Regions from separate parts of the Thalassospira sp. CH_XMU1458 genome, predicted to be linked through region 1. Evidence: riboswitches for the same ligand, from Rfam matches in the RefSeq annotation. Region 1 holds a riboswitch; each other region holds the start of a gene.
The links. Region 1 has a riboswitch for cobalamin ahead of WBY09_RS10270 (DUF4198 domain-containing protein). Riboswitches for the same ligand answer to the same signal wherever they lie in the genome.
Positions count from the first base shown of each region.

Region 2: linked by a shared signal. The riboswitch ahead of cobU (bifunctional adenosylcobinamide kinase/adenosylcobinamide-phosphate guanylyltransferase) and the one ahead of WBY09_RS10270 (DUF4198 domain-containing protein) in region 1 are both predicted to bind cobalamin.
Region 3: linked by a shared signal. The riboswitch ahead of WBY09_RS03580 (methylmalonyl-CoA mutase family protein) and the one ahead of WBY09_RS10270 (DUF4198 domain-containing protein) in region 1 are both predicted to bind cobalamin.
Region 4: linked by a shared signal. The riboswitch ahead of WBY09_RS16380 (ABC transporter substrate-binding protein) and the one ahead of WBY09_RS10270 (DUF4198 domain-containing protein) in region 1 are both predicted to bind cobalamin.

Region 1 covers NZ_JAYMDW010000002.1:622,151-625,241, forward strand. Annotated here, with positions in the region: gene WBY09_RS10260 (glycosyl transferase family protein) at 1-621, shown strand, start outside; gene WBY09_RS10265 (DUF924 family protein) at 681-1,223, opposite strand; cobalamin riboswitch at 1,374-1,570, shown strand; gene WBY09_RS10270 (DUF4198 domain-containing protein) at 1,741-2,538, shown strand; gene cbiM (cobalt transporter CbiM) at 2,555-3,091, shown strand, end outside.
Region 2 covers NZ_JAYMDW010000001.1:235,853-238,943, reverse strand. Annotated here, with positions in the region: gene WBY09_RS01070 (hypothetical protein) at 1-638, opposite strand, end outside; cobalamin riboswitch at 1,191-1,381, shown strand; gene cobU (bifunctional adenosylcobinamide kinase/adenosylcobinamide-phosphate guanylyltransferase) at 1,440-1,979, shown strand; gene cobW (cobalamin biosynthesis protein CobW) at 2,014-3,054, shown strand.
Region 3 covers NZ_JAYMDW010000001.1:787,463-790,553, reverse strand. Annotated here, with positions in the region: gene phhA (phenylalanine 4-monooxygenase) at 1-306, shown strand, start outside; gene WBY09_RS03585 (response regulator) at 365-787, opposite strand; cobalamin riboswitch at 1,074-1,252, shown strand; gene WBY09_RS03580 (methylmalonyl-CoA mutase family protein) at 1,389-3,091, shown strand, end outside.
Region 4 covers NZ_JAYMDW010000003.1:512,267-515,357, forward strand. Annotated here, with positions in the region: gene WBY09_RS16375 (glucan biosynthesis protein) at 1-1,308, opposite strand, end outside; cobalamin riboswitch at 1,481-1,683, shown strand; gene WBY09_RS16380 (ABC transporter substrate-binding protein) at 1,910-2,935, shown strand; gene WBY09_RS16385 (FecCD family ABC transporter permease) at 2,976-3,091, shown strand, end outside.

The DNA.
Region 1 (3,091 bases):
ATCAGCACAGAAGTTGCCATCAAGGCGCTTAAGCTTCCGATTGCCATGTCTGCAGAAGAAGCGCGTTCTGATATCGCATCGAAGGGCTTTGCATATCTGCCGCTGCGTCACATGCATCCCAAACTGCAGGAGCTGATCGGATTGCGTCCGCTTCTTGGATTGCGTAGTCCGGTCAATACGTTACTGCGTTTGCTTAATCCGTTGCATGCGCGTGCAGCCTTCCTTGGTGTGTTTCATCCGGCGTTTCTTGATGTCCATCGTGAAACCGGCAAGCTTTTGGAGCTTCCACGCATCGGTGTGATCAAGGGCGGTGGCGGCGAAGCCGAAAGAACACCCTATAAGCATGTCGATCTGCGCATGCTTGATAATGGTGAGCTGAATGATGTTCGCTGGCCCGCATTGCTATCAAAAACCGAAAAGGATGGCGAAGACCAAAGCCCTGTGTCGCTAAAGCACTTCCTGGCTGTCTGGCGTGGCGAGGTAGAAGATATTCCTGCCGAAGCCAAGATCAAGGGCAGTGCTGCCATGGCAGCCTTCCTTGCCGGCAAGGCGGATTACATGGATGAGGCAGAAAGCCTTGTGCAGGGCTGGTGGGATAATCGCGACCGTGATGTTGGCTGATGTTCCGTGATCAAGTGAGATCGAATAAAAGGGACGGGAAACCGTCCCTTTTTTAATGCTCAGAACGATGATCCGGGTTCTTTGAGAAACGCCACTTCCTCTGGCGTCGATGGACGACCCAGTATTTCATTGCGGTGTGGATAGCGGCCAAACCGGTCAATGATCTTCTTGTGTTTCAGCTCGAACTCGTAATTGTGCTCAAGGCCGGGCTGTGAAAACAGGTCAACCGCCACTTCATGAATGATTTCTGATTCCGAGTGCATGTAGGGCATATACAGAAATGCCTGTTCCTGCGGTGTGACCAGTTTGCGATCCAGCCTCAAGGAAACAGCTTCCTGTGCCAGCACCAATGCCATTGGATCTGATGCAAAGGACTGTGGCTGATCGCGGTACATATTGCGTGAAAACTGATCAAGAACGATGATTTCTGCAAGTCGTCCATGGGCGGTTTTGCGCCAGTTAAAAAGCTCTCCGGCCGTGGCGGCGGCATGAAAATCGGCAAAGCGTTCCGCGATATGGCGATCGAGGGCTTTATCCTTGATAAACCACTGTTTTTCTTCGAGTTCCTTGAACCAGAAAACAAGAACCGTTTCAGGTTTCATAATGTTTCCACCCATCTCATTGCAGGCTTTTGCGGCCCGTCGGCAAAGTTGCGGGTGATCTTCGCGCCCGGTTTAAGGCGCGTCAAGCCATCCGCAAAAAGATTGTCACGGACCTTGGGGCAAGGAGTTGACAGCAATCCGTCCGACGTGGATTATGACATTGTCTTTGGTGTTGATCCGATTGGACCAACTTAAAAGGGAACGTGGTGCGTCATGCATGACAAAGCCACGGCTGCCCCCGCAACTGTAAGCGGTCAGAGCATTGCATATGCCACTGGTGCAAACCGGGAAGGCGCATTGCTTTTCAAACCGTGAGCCAGGAGACCTGCCTTTGACTGCCGGGTGCCGATTGCCCGGTATGAAACTGTTGGACGCCGGGGTGAGCGTCAGGTTGCAGGGGTACAAACGGTCTTTTGAAGATCCGCAATCTTGCTTCCAGCCATCCTATCGTTCTTTGTCCTGACCCTGTGCGTTGGGCCGTTGGCCTGCGTGCATCGTTTGAGAAAGAGACGATTATATGTTGAAGACCCTTGGCAGGCTTGCAATTGCAAGCGCCTGTGTGCTGTCGGCGACCATGCCGACGCATGCGCATTTTCAATTGGCCTATACGCCGGACGTGAACGTGACCAAGGCCGGGGATCAGCCGGTGAAGCTGATTTTCTGGCACCCGTTTGAAAACGGCCATGTCATGGATATGGCCGAGCCGCTTGAATTTTATGCGGTTAACCGCGGCGAGAAAATTGATCTGAAATCAACGATTTCGCCGATTACTTTCACCGGAATTGCCAACTCGGCAGCTGCCTTTGACGCAACTTTGACTCTGCGCCGCAGCGGTGATTACGTCATGGTGGTGGTGCCGACGCCGTATTACGAAGAAAGCGAAGATATCTTCATCCAGCAGATCACGAAGTCCTATGTGAACCGCAATGAAATTCCGACCGACTGGATGGAACCGCAAGGTCTTAAAACCGAAATCCTGCCGCTTAATCGACCAACCAACATCATTGCCGGTTCGACCTTTACCGGCCGTGTCTTAAGCGAAGGCCAACCTGTGGCCGGTGTTGAAGTCGAAATCGAATACATGGCCGCAGAACCTGATATGGCCAGCAACACACCCAAAGGGCCAACGGCATCGCCAATGCCCGGTGGTGCGGTTGTGGCCATTTCCGATCAAAACGGGTATTTCACTTTTGGTGTCCCCAAAGCAGGTTTTTGGGGATTTGCAGCACTTGGCAGCGGCCCTGACAAAGAATTTCAGGGCAAGGAACTTTCACAGGATGCAGTCCTGTGGGTTCGCGCCTATGATGTGAAATAGGCGAGGGACAAAACAGATGCATATTGTTGATGGTGCGCTGGCACCGGAAGTCTTGATTGGCGGGGGTGTTCTTGCAGTTGCCGGGCTTAGCCTTGGACTGCGGAAACTGCCAATCGATAAAATTCCCGCAACCGGGGTTTTGTCGGCAACATTCTTTGTTGCCTCGCTTATTCATGTGCCGGTGGGACCATCCAGTGTGCATCTGATCATGAGCGGTCTTGCCGGGCTGGTGCTTGGCTGGACCGCGTTTCCGGCACTTTTTGTCGGTCTCTTGCTTCAGGCCGTTTTCTTTGGCTTTGGCGGTTTGACGGTTCTTGGCGTCAATACGGTCAATATCGCCTTTCCGGCTGTGCTGGCGGGCCTTTTGTTCCGGGGAATGGTGTCGCGCAGCAGCCCGGTCACGGCGGCCGTGCTTGGTGGATGTGCCGGTGCGTTTTCCATCGCGCTGACAACGGTGTTTGTCGCGATTTCGCTTGCACTCAGTGGTGATGCATTTGTTCCGGCGGCCAAGCTGGTCTTCTTTGCCCACATTCCGATCATGGTGGTCGAAGGA
Region 2 (3,091 bases), on a different contig from region 1:
CAGGCAGAGGCCAGCTCGATATCGGATGCCATGTCATCAAGCGCGTGTTCTGCCAGATAGCGGTCAACCATATCCGGATTCAGATCATGTTTTTCGCAGATGTCGAAAACATCGCGCAGATAGGCCTGATAATAGGGCACCGGGCGGCTGCGTGATTTGCTTCGCAATTTGGCGACATTCGGGAAATCACTGGCAAAGGATGCGTTTTCAATCACCTGGATGATGGTGTCATCAATGATGGCAGCCGGCATTCCGCAATAAGTCTTGCCGCAGGCAGACAACATCTTGCTGGCAGTCGGAACGGAAATGCCCGGCTGGGAAAGCAGCTCGTTCAACTCGTCCTGTCCGAAATCCGAGATCGACATCAGGGTCACTAGGGTTGGCATATCGCGCACAAGCAACGAAAGCGCATTGACGCGAATGCCACGTTCATGGGACCAGATGATGGTTGCGATTACACCCTTTGAGGCATCCTCGGCAAAGATGTCACGCACATCGCGGCGTGCCAGAGTGATCTCGCCATCGGCTGCGCGCTGTTCAAGAAAATCCTGAAATGACCGATCAGGACTGTTCAGACGGTCCAGCAATCCCAGCCACATGTCCTTGCGAGACGATGTGGTCCAGGTTGGCGCGTTCATCTGTCGGATTTTGGATAGGTGAGAACGTATTGCCATTGGTCTTGAAAAATCCAGATTACCCCAAGAGTTTCGGTTGCAGTATTTCCTGCAGCCATCCGGGTGATGAGTCTACTTCCCGGGTTTTCGCCAGATTGCGGATTGTTCCGTCTTTAGGGTCAGGACCTATTAATTTGGTTTGAATGGTTAAACAGATTTGCGCGGATACGCGGAGTAAAACTGCAGGAAGATATTTATCTTTCAAGGTTTTACGACAAAGTAGTCCGTGCAAATCCGATTAATCCGAAGGACAGACGTTATATTTGCAAACTCCAGCGTCAAATCCCTTGTGCGGGATACCAACCCGCCCGGCGGGCTTTTCCTTGGATTTCGCAAATATAACGTCTGCCATTCAAATCAAATTAATAGGTCCTGACCCTAGTTCCAGCGCAACGGCTTGATGTTGGCTGAAATGGTATGACCTCTCAAGCAGACAATTCTTACAAATACTGACCTTCCGATTAGGGTGGGGTGGTAACGAAGGGTTAAGTGCCGAGAATGACCTTTGGCATTTTTGGCAAACCTGCTAGGTTCGGCGCATCGTTCGGTGATGGGAAATCGGTGCAAGGCCGATGCTGCCCCCGCAACTGTATCGGGTTGGGAGATCCGGGTCGGTGCCAACGCGCCAGACCAGCCACCGGGAAACCGGGAAGGCGGATCGCTTTCATGCCCGCAGCCAGGAAACCTGCCGAAGGTGTCACTATTCGAAGGAAGGTGACGACGCAATCGGGCCTCGGTGGGAGGCCATGGCGAGGAAGAAACGGGATGACCCAGACTTTACCCCCTGACGGCCCCTCTGGCGGGACGCATCTGATCCTTGGCGGGGCGCGATCCGGCAAAAGCCGGTTTGCCGAAAACATCATTAATCAGGCGGGCGGTGGCACATATATCGCAACCGGGCGTGCCTGGGATGACGAAATGGCCAACCGCATAGATCTTCACAAAAAATCACGCGGCGATCTTTGGCAGACACTCGAGGAACCGGTCGAACTTTGTTCGGCGCTGCAGACCTGTAATGTCACAGGCGGCAAGCCTGTTCTTGTTGATTGTCTGACCTTGTGGCTGACCAATCTGATGCTTGAAGACCGCGACATTGATGCCGAGATCGCAGCTCTTTGTGATCTGGTGCCAACCCTTGTCGTGCCGGTGCTTTTTGTCTCAAACGAGGTTGGTTTTGGCATCGTGCCGGAAAATGCGATGGCGCGGGCCTTTCGCGATCATGCCGGACGCCTGCATCAACGCATTGCAGAGATTGCAGACAAGGTCACCCTTGTGGTGGCCGGCATTCCGATGTCGGTCAAATAACAACATAAATTATTGAATTTTAAGGATTTCAGAAATGGCACAATTGGGCAAAATCCCGGCAACCGTCATTACCGGTTTTCTGGGCGCTGGCAAGACAACCATGATCCGCAATATGCTGGAAAATGCCAATGGCAAACGCATCGCGCTGATCATCAATGAATTTGGCGATCTGGGTGTGGATCGAGGCATCATCAATGGCTGTGGCATTGAAGGCTGCGAAGAAGATGACGTTGTTGAACTGGCCAATGGTTGCATCTGCTGTACCGTGGCTGATGACTTCCTGCCTACCATCCAGGGCCTGATTGACCGTGAAACGCCGCCTGATCATATCGTGATCGAAACATCTGGTCTTGCCCTGCCAAAACCGTTGGTAAAGGCGTTTAACTGGCCCGAAGTCCGGTCGCGTGTGACCGTTGATGGCGTTGTGGCGGTTCTTGATGGCGCGGCCCTGCGTGATGGTCTGTTTGCCCATGATCATCACGCGGTACAGGCGCAACGCGAAGCAGACGAAAATCTTGATCATGAAAGCCCGCTTGAAGAACTGTTCGAAGAACAGCTTCACTGTGCCGATATGGTGGTTCTCAACAAGACGGACCTTCTGACCGATGCCGAACGCAGCAAGGTCGAAGCCGATATCCGTGCAGAGCTGAAAAAGCCGTCAGTCAAGATTATCGCGACCGAACATTCACGGGTTGAAAACGCCATCCTGCTTGGTCTGGGGGCTGCCGCCGAGGATGACCTTGATAGTCGCCCAAGCCATCATGACGATGGCCACGAACATGATCATGATGATTTCGACAGTTTTGTCGTATCGCTTGATGCGATCAGTGATCCGGCCAACCTTGAGAAGCGCCTGATTGATGTCGTGCGTCAGTTTGACGTGCTGCGCATCAAAGGATTCGTTGATGTGCCGGGCAAACCGATGCGCCATGTGGTTCAGGGGGTTGGTGAACGTTTTCAGCGCTATTTCGACCGTCCGTGGGCGGATGGCGAAACCCGCCGCTCGGAATTGGTGGTGATTGGCCTGCATGGTCTGGACCGCACTGCGATCGAGGCCGCCATCAAAGCCGCCTGATCCAAGTTAACCTGATCAAGCCACCTGAAACCGGATG
Region 3 (3,091 bases), on a different contig from region 1:
ATCTATTCGGTGACCGATCCCACACCAAACCGGGTAGCGTTCGAGCTTGAACGCGTCATGGGCACGGATTATGCGATTGATGATTTCCAGAAAACCTATTTCGTTCTGGAAAGTTACGATCAGTTGTTTGACGCGATGAATGTGCCGCTCGCCCCGATCTATGATCGGCTCGCCAAGAAGCCTGCGATTGATCCGGCAACCACCTTGCCGACAGACCGGCTTTATCATGTGCATGGTGCTGCAGACAGCATCATTTCCCTGGGCGAGGAGACCCACAGGACCCACAGACAACAACGCCCTGCGTAAGGCAGGGCGTGGCGATCCGTTCAGGATTGATCAAGGCAGGGCTGGTCTGGCAGCACCGCTAGCAGGCACTGATGGAATGACCCAGCACCCGATTGAGTTGCTCAAGCACCACTTTCGGGCTGGCGTCCTTGCTGATGAAATCGGCCGCCCCAAGCGCATCGGCTTGTGCGCGGGTGTCGGCATCATAATGGGCCGAGAAGAAGAAAACCGGCACGTTTTGGCTGTTGGGATAGCGGCGGCGAATTTCGCAGAACGCTTCAAAGCCGCTCATACCCGGCATTTCGATATCAAGGATGATGGCACGGGGATAAAGCCCGTCCAGCTGATCAATCAGATCATCGGCACAATCAAAACCGGCCACGTCATATCCTGCCCGACGCAACACTGTTTCAAGGGCTGCTTTGGCGCTGGGACTGTCGTCGGCGAACGCAACCAGTCCATCAGGACAGAATTGCGACGGCATGGCGCTGAGCGCGTTCATGGATGGCGATACTCCGAGTTTTGGGACAAGTCCAAACTGACAGACGAAAATGTCAAATTGGTTAAACCCGCCAAATTTTTGCCACGCAATGTTCCGGCTTCACCCTGATCTTGCACCCGTGCCGCGAAAGTATAAGGCCGCAAGGATCGGAACCATGCGGCGCGCAAACCACGAACAGACGTGCAAAACCCCAATGTTTCCGCCGACATAACGTTACGGAAACCTGATTTGTCGGGGTCGATATCCGTCTAAATAGGTATTTCCATGCCTATTTACGGAATTAAGGACAGGTGCTATAAACCGCCATGTCGCGAATGTGACCGGAAAATAGGATCGGGAATCCGGTGCGGCCGTGCTTTAGCGCACTTTGGCCAAGCCCGGAACTGCCCCCGCAACTGTAAGCGTGACGGCCTTTTTGCAGGCTTTCTCGCGAGTCAGAATACCGATGGTGTTTTCTTGGCATGAAATGGGCCGGGCGGGGTGTACCGGGTACTGGGAATCCGTAGTAGAATAGAATTTGGCAACGTTCCGTGCCCGACGCCATATGAAGACCCCATATGGAGTCGCATCAAGGACGGGACACACCAAGCCGGGAGAAACCATGTCCGACCCGCTAAAGCTCGCATCCGAATTTCCATCTGCTGATTACGCAAGTTGGCGCAAGCTTGCCGAAGAGGCCCTTAAAGGGGCCCCGTTCGAAAAGAAGCTTGTCACCAATACGCTTGATGGTTTTTCCGTTCAGCCGATCTATACAAATGACGATCAGGATGACGCGACCCGGCTGATCCACGAAGTTCTTAATGCCACGGTCGAGCCGCGCGAAACCGTAACCGGTTGGGACATCCGTCAACTTCATACCCATCCCGATCCCAAGGCGACCAATACCGCGATCCTCGAGGACCTTGAAAATGGGGCGACCTCAATCACGCTAAAACTTGATGCCGCCGCCCGTGCCGGGCGCGAAATCAGTTCTGCCGAGGTCGGTGTTGACGGTATTGCCATTCATTGTCTGGCCGATCTCGATGCCGCGCTTGAGGATGTTTACACCAACCTTGCCACCGTCGGACTTGATGCCGGGGCGGCAGGTGTTCCGGCCGCAGCACTTCTGGCCGCCCATATCGCAAATACCGATGGTGCCGACGAAGCCGCACCGGCCTTTAACATTGATCCGATCGGAACCCTTGCGTCCACTGGCACCCTGCCCTGTGGCGCACAGGATGCGGTTGATCATGCGGCAAGCGTTGCGGTCGAGCTGATTGATCTGTTCCCGCTGGCAACCGCAATTTCAGTGAATGGCGCACCTTATTACAATGCCGGGGCCACCGATGGTCAGGAACTGGCCTGCCTGCTGGCAAGCGGGGTGACCTATTTGCGCGCCCTGACCGATGCCGGGATGGCGGTTGATCAGGCCGCGGGTGCGATGGTGTTTAACGTTGCCATCGGCACCGACTTCTTTGCCGGGATCGCCAAGCTGCGTGCCCTTCGCATGATGTGGAGCCGCGTCCTTTCGGCATCGGGTGCCGAGGATGCGACGATTACGGTCAACGCGGTTTCAGCCGAAATGGCCCTGACCAAGGTTGATCCGTGGGTCAATATGCTGCGCACAACGGTCACCAGCTTTGCCGCCGGTCTGGGTGGTGCGGACAGTGTGACCTGCCTGCCTTATGATCATCTGATTGGCCTGCCAGATGGCTTTGCACGCCGTATTGCACGCAACACCCAACTGATTTTACAGGAAGAAAGCAACGTGCACCGGGTCATCGATCCGGCTGGTGGTTCGTGGTTTATTGAAAACCTGACCAAGGAGCTGGCGAAGGCCGCCTGGACGAAATTCCAGTCGCTTGAATCTTCGGGTGGTATTCTAAGTGCCCTTGCCAATGGCAGTCTCAAGACCGAGATCGAGACCGTTTGGAATGCGCGTGAAAACCGCCTGTCGACCCGTCGTAATCCGCTGACCGGTGTGTCGGAATTTCCCAACATCACAGAAGCCAAAGTAACCTGCGAAAAGCCGGACCTTGAGGCAATCGTTGCAGATGCCAAGGCCCGCCAGACCAAATTTGATGGCACGGTCGGCAAAAGCCTGAGCGCCATGATTGAGGCCGCGCGCGCAGGTGCCACCATCGGGCACATGTTTACCGATCTTTATGGCACCAGTGCCGCGACATGTATCGGCGCCCTGCCCGCCCATCGACTTGCCGAACGTTACGAAGCGCTTCGCAAACGGTCTGATGCGCATAAGGCAAAGACCGGATCCTTCCCGCAGGTCTTCCAGGCCAATCTTGGCAAGGTTGCCCAGCACACGGC
Region 4 (3,091 bases), on a different contig from region 1:
GGTGCCGGGCTCCCCGCCACGTCCCATGCGGGTTGCGGTTGCGGTTGCGAGTTCCTTGACCGGGAACGGGTTATGGGCCTGCCAATACAGGCGGTATTTGAACTGATAAGAATTGCCCGCCTTCGCCGGGCCATTCGGCGCCCAGAAGGCGGCAATGTTATCGTGGATTTCATCGTCGGTCGGGATTTCGATCAACTGAACCGCGCCGTCATTCCACTCGCCCTGCGGTTCGACCCACAGGCTGGGACGGCGGTGATAGCGCACACCATCCAGATAGTTTTTCACATCGCGATCGCGCTGCATCAGACCAAAGCCACGCGGGTTGTTGTCACCAAATGCCGATGCACGGATGGTTTCCGGGTTGTTCAGCTGTCGCCAGATGCGTTCGCCGCCACCGGTCCAAAGCTCCAGCCCGTCGCTGTCATGCACTTCCGGGCGCCAGTCAAAGCGGAACGATTTGTTCTGTTCGGAATACCAGAACATGCTGGTCAGCGGTGCGATACCAAGCCGTTCGATGTCCTTGCGCAAAAACAGATGCTTTTCGACATCCATCGTCACCCCTTCGCCGCGATAAAGCAGGAATTTATACGCCCCCGTGATGCTGGGGCCATCCAGCAGGGCATAAACCGTCACCGGGTCTTCGGGATTTTTGGCCGGTTCGATAAAGAACTGACGGAAATCGGGGAATTCTTCGGGAACCGAGGTCGCGGTATTGACCGCAATGCCGCGTGCCGACAGGCCATACTGGCCTTCATCCCCAATGGCGCGGAAATAGGATGCGCCAAGAAACGCCGCCCAGTCCTGGGTTTTCCAGTCATCGCGCGCCTGATTTTCATGCAGGCGGAAACCGGCAAAGCCGCTATTGGCGGGCAACTGGCGGGCAATGCTGTCTTCGGGCATGTCAAAGTAATCGGGCTTATAGATCACTTCGCGCGCCTGCCCGTTTTCCAGAAGATACATATGCACCGGTTTGGCGAAATACATACCCAGATGGAAGAAGGTCAGCGGATAGGTGCCTGATCCATCGGAAAACGGCGAATGGTCGCGTTTGTAATGCAGCTTGCCATGGGTGTCGTAATCGATCTTGCCGACAATTTCCGGGTTTGGCGCAACGGGTGGCTCATAGGCCGATGCGGCCATGGATTTGGCGCGTGCAATCAGATCGGCAAAATCAAACGGCTGTGCCGAACCCAGATCAAGGCCGTCGACATCTGCCAAAGCATGCTGATAGATCGACATTCCCGGCAGGATAAGACCGGCTGCCGCGATGGATTTCAAAAAGCGTCTGCGTTCAACAGAAGTCGTCATGTTCATCACATTCCTGTGGTTTGAGGTGTCGGGAAAGCATACCCGGCAGTGTGGAGGTAATCGGGATGAAACATGGCAAATTCAAGGTCGTATCAATTGCTTTTTATGCATGGAGCCTTGGCGTTAATGCCGCTGGTGGTCTGCCAATTTCCTTGACCGTGTTTTTGGTTTAATCTAACCGTGACGTGTCGGTATCCGAATATCGGATAAAGGGAATTCGAGATGGGCCGAATATGGGTTCATTAACCGAAGCTGCCCCCGCAACTGTAGGCGGCGAGCATTTTTCTGACCAATGCCACTGGGATCAACCCGGGAAGGCCAGGGAAAATGCGTTGACCCGTAAGCCAGGAGACCTGCCGACACGAAGACGACGGACCGGGCGGGGTGCCCCGGAGAATGTCGGTACGTGTCTTGGCCCAACAGTTTAGCCCAGGTTTTCTAAGCTTTAAGGCCGACATCTTCCGTCATCTCCTGACACTTTTGCCAGTCCATTGACAGCAGTAAAAATGATGTTATGTTATAACATAACATTTGACGGTGCGTTGAAACTGGATCATCCAAAACGGTCCCGGATCAGCGCATCAGCAAGAGGGAACTAAAAGTGATCAATCACGATAAACGTGTACTGGCGGTCGGGGTGTTTGCCGCTGGTCTTATTTCATCTGTTTCATTTGCGTCCGCAACCGAATATCCGCTCAGTATCGAGAACTGCGGGACTATGTTGCAATTTGATGCGGCCCCGGATCGCGTGGTGTCGTTGGGCCAAAGCACGACTGAAATTCTCTATTCGCTGGGCCTGGCCGACAAGGTCAAGGGTACGGGTGTCTGGTTCGGTCCGGTGATGGATGAATTCAAGGACGTCAACGCATCTGTGCCGCGTCTGGCCGACAATGATCCGGGGTTCGAGACCGTTGTCGCGCAAAAGCCGCAACTGGTTGCCACCCAGTATCAGTGGCATGTCGGGCCCAAGGGCACCGTCGGCACCACCGAACAGTTCAACGAGCTGTCGATTCCGGTCTACACCGCACCTGCTGATTGTGTGGGCAAGGACAATGCCGGTGGCGGTGACGGGGTGCGCCACGAAGGCTTCACCATGGATCTGATTTATCGCGAGATTTCCGATCTTGCGCAAATCTTTGATGTCGAAGATCGCGGCGACGCGCTGATTGCCAGCCTGAAGGAACGTCAGGCGAACTCATTGGCGCGTGTGACGGCAAGCGGCCATGACAACGTATCCGCCGTCTTCTGGTTTTCCAGTCCTGAAATCAACAGTGATCCCTATGTGGCGGGCAAGAACGGCGCGGCGGGCTATATCGCCGGTAAACTTGGTGTTCGCAACATCATCGACAGCAATGAAGAATGGCCGACCGTTGGCTGGGAAACCATTGCGCGCGCCAATCCTGATATCATCGTGATTGGCAAGATGGGTCGTCGGCGTTTTCCGGCCGATGACTGGCAGGTCAAGATGGATTTCCTGAAAACCGATCCGGTCGCAAGTCAGATGAAGGCAGTGCGCAATGGCAATATCGTGGTGATGGACGCCCAGTCGATGGATCCGACCATCCGCCTGATCAATGGTATTGAAACACTTGCCGAAGCGGTCGAAAGACTGAGTGCTTCGAACTGACCTGCACTGCCAAAGGCGCCTGATATGCCCGGAGAATTCAATGTTTGAAACAACGCCAGTGCAGCAGCCGGTTCAGCCACCTCGGCAATCGCTGGCGGGGCGGGCATATCTTGTGCGGGCCGGTGTCAGTCTTGGCGCCCTGGTTTTGCTTGTTGG